DNA from 2 places in the Nocardiopsis sp. NPDC007018 genome. Region 1 is predicted to be linked to the other one. Evidence: riboswitches for the same ligand, from Rfam matches in the RefSeq annotation. Region 1 holds a riboswitch; the other holds the start of a gene.
The links. Region 1 has a riboswitch for thiamine pyrophosphate ahead of ABZ635_RS03085 (ECF transporter S component). Riboswitches for the same ligand answer to the same signal wherever they lie in the genome.
Positions count from the first base shown of each region.

Region 2: another riboswitch for thiamine pyrophosphate. It lies ahead of thiC (phosphomethylpyrimidine synthase ThiC); the one in region 1 lies ahead of ABZ635_RS03085 (ECF transporter S component).

Region 1 covers NZ_JBEYHA010000004.1:42,871-46,501, reverse strand. The annotation lists gene ABZ635_RS03090 (ABC transporter ATP-binding protein) at 1-715, opposite strand, end outside; gene ABZ635_RS03085 (ECF transporter S component) at 720-1,361, opposite strand; TPP riboswitch at 1,448-1,555, opposite strand; gene ABZ635_RS03080 (glycoside hydrolase family 19 protein) at 1,683-2,573, opposite strand; gene ABZ635_RS03075 (transglycosylase domain-containing protein) at 3,022-3,631, opposite strand, start outside.
Region 2 covers NZ_JBEYHA010000039.1:48,839-52,469, reverse strand. The annotation lists gene ABZ635_RS19795 (DUF4345 domain-containing protein) at 1-304, shown strand, start outside; gene thiC (phosphomethylpyrimidine synthase ThiC) at 301-1,968, opposite strand; TPP riboswitch at 1,958-2,073, opposite strand; gene ABZ635_RS19785 (SOS response-associated peptidase) at 2,201-3,055, opposite strand; gene ABZ635_RS19780 (MFS transporter) at 3,065-3,631, opposite strand, start outside.

The DNA.
Region 1 (3,631 bases):
CGGCGAACACGAGGTGCGGGGCGCCGTCGGCGATCACGCCGCCGCCGGGTTCGACCACCACGACCCGGTCCACCAGGTCGACGACGTCGGCCACCCGGTGTTCGACCAGGACGAGGGTGGCCTCGGTCTCGGCGAGCAGGCGCGACAGCAGGTCGCGGACGAGCGCGGCCCCGGCCGGGTCGAGGTTGGCGGTGGGTTCGTCCAGCAGCAGCAGGCGCGGCCGCATGGCCAGCGCGCCCGCGATCACGAGACGCTGTTTCTCGCCTCCGGACAGGGCGCCGGTGGAGTGGCGGAGTCCGTAGGGGAAACCGACCTCCCCCAGGGCGCGCTCGACCCTCGGCCAGATGAGGTCCCGTTCCACCCCGAGGTTCTCCAGGCCGAAGGCGACGTCGTCCCCGGCCCGGGCCATCACCAGCTGGGTCTCGGGGTCCTGGCTGACCAGCCCGGTGCCGCCGCGACCACGGTCGGCCGGAACGCCGTCCACCAGTAGCGAGCCCTCCCGCTCCCCGCTGATGGCACCGTCCTCGCCGGTGAGTCCGGCCAGGGAGTGCAGCAGGGTGGACTTGCCCGCGCCGGAGGCGCCGAGCAGCAGGACCCGCTCCCCCGGTTCGATGATCAGGTCCACCCCGCGCAGGGCGTGGGTGCCGCGGCCGGAGTGCCTCCAGCCCCAGCCGGACAGTTCGACGCGGGCCCCGCGCGTGTCGGGTCGGGTCACGGGGTCAGCCCCGGGCCGAGGGGAAGGGGGCGAGCGCGCCCGCCCTGGCCAGCGCGGTGGTGAGCAGGCGCGCGCCCACCCCCGCGATGACGGCCGAACTCAGCACGACGATCACGCCGTAGGTGATCTGGTACTCGATCGGCCAGGTCACGTTGTAGGCGATGTTGTCGCGCACGGCCGGGGAGATCCCGGCGACCGCGGCGGCCAGCACGGCCACACCCGTGTTCCAGCGCCGGTAGGCGAAGGCGAGGAAGACCAGTTCGGGCAGCAGCCCCTGGAGGGTTCCGTCGAGGATCACCATGACCCCCCACTGGGTGCCCAGCACCGCCGAGACCGAGGCCGCGGCGATCGAGGTGAGCAGGGCCGCGCCGGGCTTCCTGATGATGAGGCCGCCGAGCACGCCGGAGATCATCCACATGCCGTAGACGACGGCCTGCCCGGGCGGGAAGGCGACGAACAGCGGCGTGGTGACCGACCAGACGATGTTCCACAGCCAGAAGACGACGCCGACCGCCACGCCGATGACGGAGGCCACGACGATGTCGACGGTGCGCCAGCTCCTGAGCCCGGCCAGGACCCCCTGGACGAAGCCGCCCGGCTCGTCGGCGGTTCCGGGCCCGGTCTCGCGGTCGCTTGCTGTACTCATAGGTGGTTGACGTCCCTTCGTCGGTGTGACGAGGGGCCGTGTGGCCAAGAGCGCCGACCGGGCGCGCGCGGAAGGCGCACACGCGGTGACGGTTTCCTACGACTTCCTTCGCTGGCATGACCCAGATCAGGTGTGTAAGGGTCTGCGGCCTGGTGCCGCACTCTCAGCGCTCACGCGCTCCCCTGTCGGATTGCCTCCATTATGGGGCAAACAGGACGAACAATGAAGTCCTTCCCGGCACACCAGCGGGGGCGCGTGCGACGGTGACCGCCGACCGCGCCCCCGACGAGGGCCTCCTCGGGCGCCGGGGGCGCCCCGAGGTCAGCAGCTCAGGTTCGACCCCGTGGTGGTCCCGAGGATCTGGGTGAAGTGCGTGAACGTGTTGATGCGGCTCTGGACCTGTTCGGGGTTGCCGCCGTTGCACTCGATGGAGCCGTTGATGGAGCGGATCGACTCACCGAAGCCGTGACCGTCGACGATGGCGGTGTGCCCCGACATCGTCCCGGCGCCGGACTGGGTGTTCCAGAACCAGAGGCCGGTCCGCCACGCGATGGCCGCGTCCTGCTCCACCAGGTACGGGTTGTTCAGCAGGTCGATGCCGAGGGCGTCACCGGCGGCCTTGTAGTTGTAGTTCCAACTCAGCTGGATCGGACCCTTGCCGTAGTAGGCGTCCTGTCCGGCCGGGCAGCCGAAGGGCTGGTTCCAGTCACAGTAGTGCGGGTAGTTGTCCTCGTTGATCTCCTTGATGTACACCAGCCCGCCGGTCTCGTGGCTGACGTTGGCCAGGAAGGCTGCGGCCTCGCGCCGCTGCACCTCGACGCTGCCGGTGTTGGTGAAGCCCGGGTAGGAGCTCAGGGCGTCGGTGAGCCCGGCGTAGGTGTAGAAGGGGTTCCGGTTCGGGAACATCTGGTTGAACTGGGCCTCGCTGACGACGAAGTCACTGGGGGCGGGCTGCTCGCCGCCCCCGCCGTCGCCGCAGGGCCCCTGGTCGGCCCAGACGTCCGACGTTCCGGGTCGCTCGTTCTGTGTCCACCACTTGGCGGTGTAGTTGCGGCCCTCGTAGGAGACCTGGCCGCCGCCGTTGTAGACGGCGGTCGGGCTCCAGCCGGTCGCGCAGACGGCCGCGGCCTGCGCGACGGTGGCGGGAAGGACGACGAGCACAGCCGCGAGCGCGCCGAGCGCGGCCAACTGGCTCAGGAGACGTCGGATCACGTGATCACACTCCTAGGGTGCGGCGCGGCGTCCGACCGCGCGCCGCGGGGGGTGACGTCACCTAAGCAAGAGTGGTCTAGACCTGTCAAGGCCTTCCGCCACGGAATGTGAGAACCGGGTGACGGTACGGACAGGGACGGCGGCCCGCCCGCGCTCTCCCGCGCGGACCCCGGCGGGGATGCCCGCCCCGGGACAGCCGTGCGGGACAGCCGTCCGGAGCCGCGGCGGCACGGGGGCACCTCCGCGAGCGGCCACCGGACGCCCTCTCGTCAGCGGGCCGCCCCACCGGCGCCCGTCAGGCGAACTCCGCGCAGTGACGCGGTGTCCGGGGGCTGGCGGCCCGAGTCAGGCGGCCAGGAGGGCTCAGGGGGGAGCGGCCCCGCGAAGGCCCCGGATGCCTCGGAGGACACTGGGCGACGGGCGGAGCGGAGCGCCTTCGTTTCAGGCCCTACGTACCGTCGTCACCTCCGGTACCGCTCATGTCCCCTTCGCCACCGGTACCGCTCGTGCCCCCGGTGCCGTCGGTACCGCCCGAGCCTTCCGTACCGCTCGTCGCGCCGGTGTCCCCCGTTCCACCCGTCTCGCCCGTACCACTTGTCTCTCCCGCCCCTTCAGTACCACTCGTCTCCCCGGTGCTACCCGTACCGCTGGTCCCACCCACACCGTCCGAACCGTCGGTCTCACCCGCGCCGTCGGTGCCCCCCATGTCACCCGTCGCGCCGGTTCCGTCCGTCTCACCGGCGCCGCCCTCGGTACCGCCCGTCCCTCCGGTGCCGCCACCGTCGTCGTCCTCGTCACCCCCGCCGCCCGGTCCGTCCCCGGCGTCGTCGCCGCCCCGCTGCTCCGGCGGCTCGGTCTTCGGGTCGCCAAAGGACTTCGGCGACCTCGCGAACGCGTCCTCGGGCAGGTGCGCGGTGGCGCCCCGCATACTCTCCTGCCAGATCGGCCCGGGCAGCGTGCCGCCGTAGACGATCCCGTAGTGGCGCCCGCCGATCGTCACGTTCTGGAGCGGGTTCTGCTCACCGCCCCGCACGTCGCCCACGACCACGGCGGAGGCG
Region 2 (3,631 bases), on a different contig from region 1:
CAGCAACTACCGCTTCTTCTCCGCGCTGTTCCTGGCCGTGGGCCTGCTGTTGCTCTGGATCGCGCGCGACCCCCTCGCGGCGGACCGGAGCCTGACGCTGCGCTGGGTGTGCGGCGCGGTGGTGCTCGGCGGTCTGGCGCGGGTGCTGTCGTTGGCCGTGGCCGGGCCTCCCGCCGCACTGCTGTTGCTGCTGATGGCGGTGGAACTGGTGGTGCCCCCGCTTCTGCTGTGGCGGCACCACTCACTGCTCCGGCGGGCCCGCCGCCCGGTGCGGGGCGACGGGCCCGGGGCCGTCGCCCGCTAGTCGGCGAGCGGCAGGTAGACGCGGTTGCCGCCCTCCGCGAACTCGGCGGACTTGTCCGCCATGCCCTTCTCGATCGCCTCGACCGTGTCCAGACCGTTCTCCTCGGCGTACCTGCGCACGTCCTGGGAGATCTTCATCGAGCAGAACTTCGGTCCGCACATGGAGCAGAAGTGCGCGGTCTTGGCCGGCGCGGCGGGCAGGGTCTCGTCGTGGAAGGACTGCGCGGTCTCCGGGTCGAGCGACAGGTGGAACTGGTCCTGCCACCGGAACTCGAAGCGCGCCTTGGACAGCTCGTCGTCCCATTCCTGGGCCCGGGGGTGGCCCTTGGCGACGTCGGCGGCGTGCGCGGCGAGCTTGTAGGTGATCACGCCGGTCTTGACGTCGTCGCGGTTGGGCAGCCCCAGGTGCTCCTTGGGGGTGACGTAGCACAGCATCGCGGTCCCGTGCCAACCGATCTGGGCCGCCCCGATCGCCGAGGTGATGTGGTCGTAGCCGGGGGCGACGTCGGTGGCCAGGGGGCCGAGCGTGTAGAAGGGCGCCTCACCGCACAGCTCCTCCTCCAGGCGCACGTTCTCCCGGATCTTGTCCATCGGCACGTGGCCGGGGCCCTCGATCATCACCTGGACGTCGTGGGAGCGGGCGATGTGGGTCAGCTCGCCCAGGGTGCGCAGCTCGGCGAACTGCGCCTCGTCGTTGGCGTCGGCGATGGAGCCGGGGCGCAGGCCGTCACCGAGCGAGAACGTGACGTCGTACCGGCGGAAGATCTCGCACAGCTCCTCGAAGTGGGTGTAGAGGAAGCTCTCCCGGTGGTGGGCCAGGCACCAGGCGGCCATGATGGAGCCGCCGCGCGAGACGATGCCGGTGACGCGGCGGGCGGCCAGCGGCACGTACCTGAGCAGGACGCCCGCGTGGACGGTCATGTAGTCCACCCCCTGTTCGGCCTGCTCGATGATGGTCTCCCGGTAGATCTCCCAGGTGAGCCGGGTGGGGTCGCCGTCGACCTTCTCCAGCGCCTGGTAGATCGGCACGGTGCCGATGGGTACCGGGGAGTTGCGGACGATGCGTTCCCGGGTCTCGTGGATGCGCTTGCCGGTCGACAGGTCCATGACGGTGTCGGCGCCCCAGCGGGTGGCCCACACCATCTTCTCGACCTCCTCGGATACCGACGAGGTGACCGCGGAGTTGCCGATGTTGGCGTTGATCTTCACGAGGAAGTTCTTGCCGATGATGGTCGGTTCGGACTCGGGGTGGTTGCGGTTGACCGGGATGACGGCGCGGCCGATGGCCACCTCGTCGCGGACGAACTCGGGTTCGGCGCCCTCTCGGGCGGCCACGAACCGCATCTCGGGGGTGATGGTTCCGGCCCTGGCGTGGGCCAGTTGGGTGACCGCGCCGTTCACGGGGTCGAGCGCCCAGCTCTCGCGGGTGCGCGGCAGCCCCCGGTGGACGTCGATGTCGGCGTTGTCGTCGGTGTAGGGGCCGGAGGTGTCGTACAGATCGAAGTGGCTGCCGTTGCTGAGATCCACCCGGCGGCGGGGGACGCGGAGGGTGGTGCCCTCGGGGGTGGTGATCTCCTCGTGGACCTTGCGAGATCCCATGATGGGACCTGTGGTCACCCGGTGCTCGTCGGTGGTGGAAACGTCACGACCGTCGATAGCCGTCATGGCATGCCTCCCTACGTCGGAATTACCCGAACAGGTTCTGCGGTCGGCGACACCGTCGAGTCGCCCTCTCAGCCCGCCATGGCGCGAGCTCCCGCGTTGCGTATTCACATGTGCGCACGTCGAACGTGCCGGGACACCTCGATCACGGTGCCCCGGGCTGGGGGGAAGCACTCCCCCGTGGCCTCGCACACCATACACAGGACGTCCCCGGGCCTGTCCAGGCCTCCGGGGGTCAGAAGAGTGTCTCCAGCTGGTCGGCTCCGTCGCCCGCGGTCGGTTCCAGGAGGTCGGGGCCGTTGTTCTTGATGCTGTTGACCTCGGTGGAGACCTCGTCGACGGCGAACCGTTCCACCGGGGTCTCGTGCAGCACCCGCTCCAGTCGGTCGGGGCCGCTGGACGGGTCGAGCCAGGCGGCCCAGTCCTCGCGAGGCACCACGACGGGCATGCGCTCGTGGATGTGCGCGAGCTCGGGCGCGGCCTCGGTGGTGATGACCGCGCAGCTCCAGACCCAGGCGGCGGGGTCCCGCTCGTCGTCGACCTCGGGGTCGCGCCAGCGCTCGAAGATCCCGGCCATGGCGAGGGGTTCGTCCCCGGTGTAGTGGACGGAGAACGGCTTCTTGGCCGCCTTGGCCTTGCGCCTGCGGTGCTGCGGGTCGGTGGCGGGCGAGGTGCTGGCCTCGGCGGTGCCGTCCTTGTTGAGGAGCTGCCACTCGTAGTAGGCGTCGGCGGGGATGAGGCAGCGGCGGCGCCGGTAGGCGGTGCGGAAGGCGGGCTTGTCCGCGACGGTCTCGCTGCGGGCGTTGATCATCCGGTAGCCGACGTTGCGGTCCTTGGCCCACGAGGGGACCAGGCCCCAGCGCATCGTGTGCAGGGTGCGCGGGCCCGGCGCACCGGTGCCCTCCCCGCGCGGCGGCGGTCCGAGCACGGCGTACACGGGGCGGCCCGGCGAGATGTTGTAGTCCGGGTCGAGTTCCTCCAGCGGGGGCCAGGAACGCGGGTCGTCCTCCTGTTCCCGGGCCTCCTCGGGAAGGGCGAAGGCCAACTGGAGCTGGTGCACGTTCCGGGACTGGGCATAACGACCGCACATGGGGGAATCCTACGTGATCCGCCCCCGGTCCTCCCCGTGCGCGCCGTCGTTCCCGCGGCCCCCGTCCGGCCCGTCCGACCCGTCCGACCCACCGTCGGCACCGGTGAGGCGCAGGGCCAGCGCGCCGAGCAGCCCGGTGAGCAGGGCGACCGACCCGGCGGCGGCCAGCAGCTCCCGGGGGTGGTCGGCGGCGAACCACCCGGCCACGAGGAAACCAGCGACGAACCCGCCGTTGACGAGCGATCCCATGAGCGCGTGGGCCCGGCCGAGCAGGGGTTCGGGCGTGTGCCGGTGCACCACCGACCTGAGTAGGACGTTGAAGGCGGCGTTGCCCGCCCCGGCCGCGACCACGCACAGCGCGGCCACTCCCAGGGCGGGGAGGGCCGCCCACAGTGCCAGTGCCGCGCCCACCAGGGCCGCGGCCAGGGCCACGGCCCGCCCGGTCGGTGCCGGGCGCAGCAGCGACACGGCCAGCGCACCGGCCAGGAGTCCCGCCCCCCAGCCCGCCGTGAGCGCACCGAAGATCCCGGCCCCGTGCCCCATGACCTCCCGCACCACGAACACCATCGCCACGTT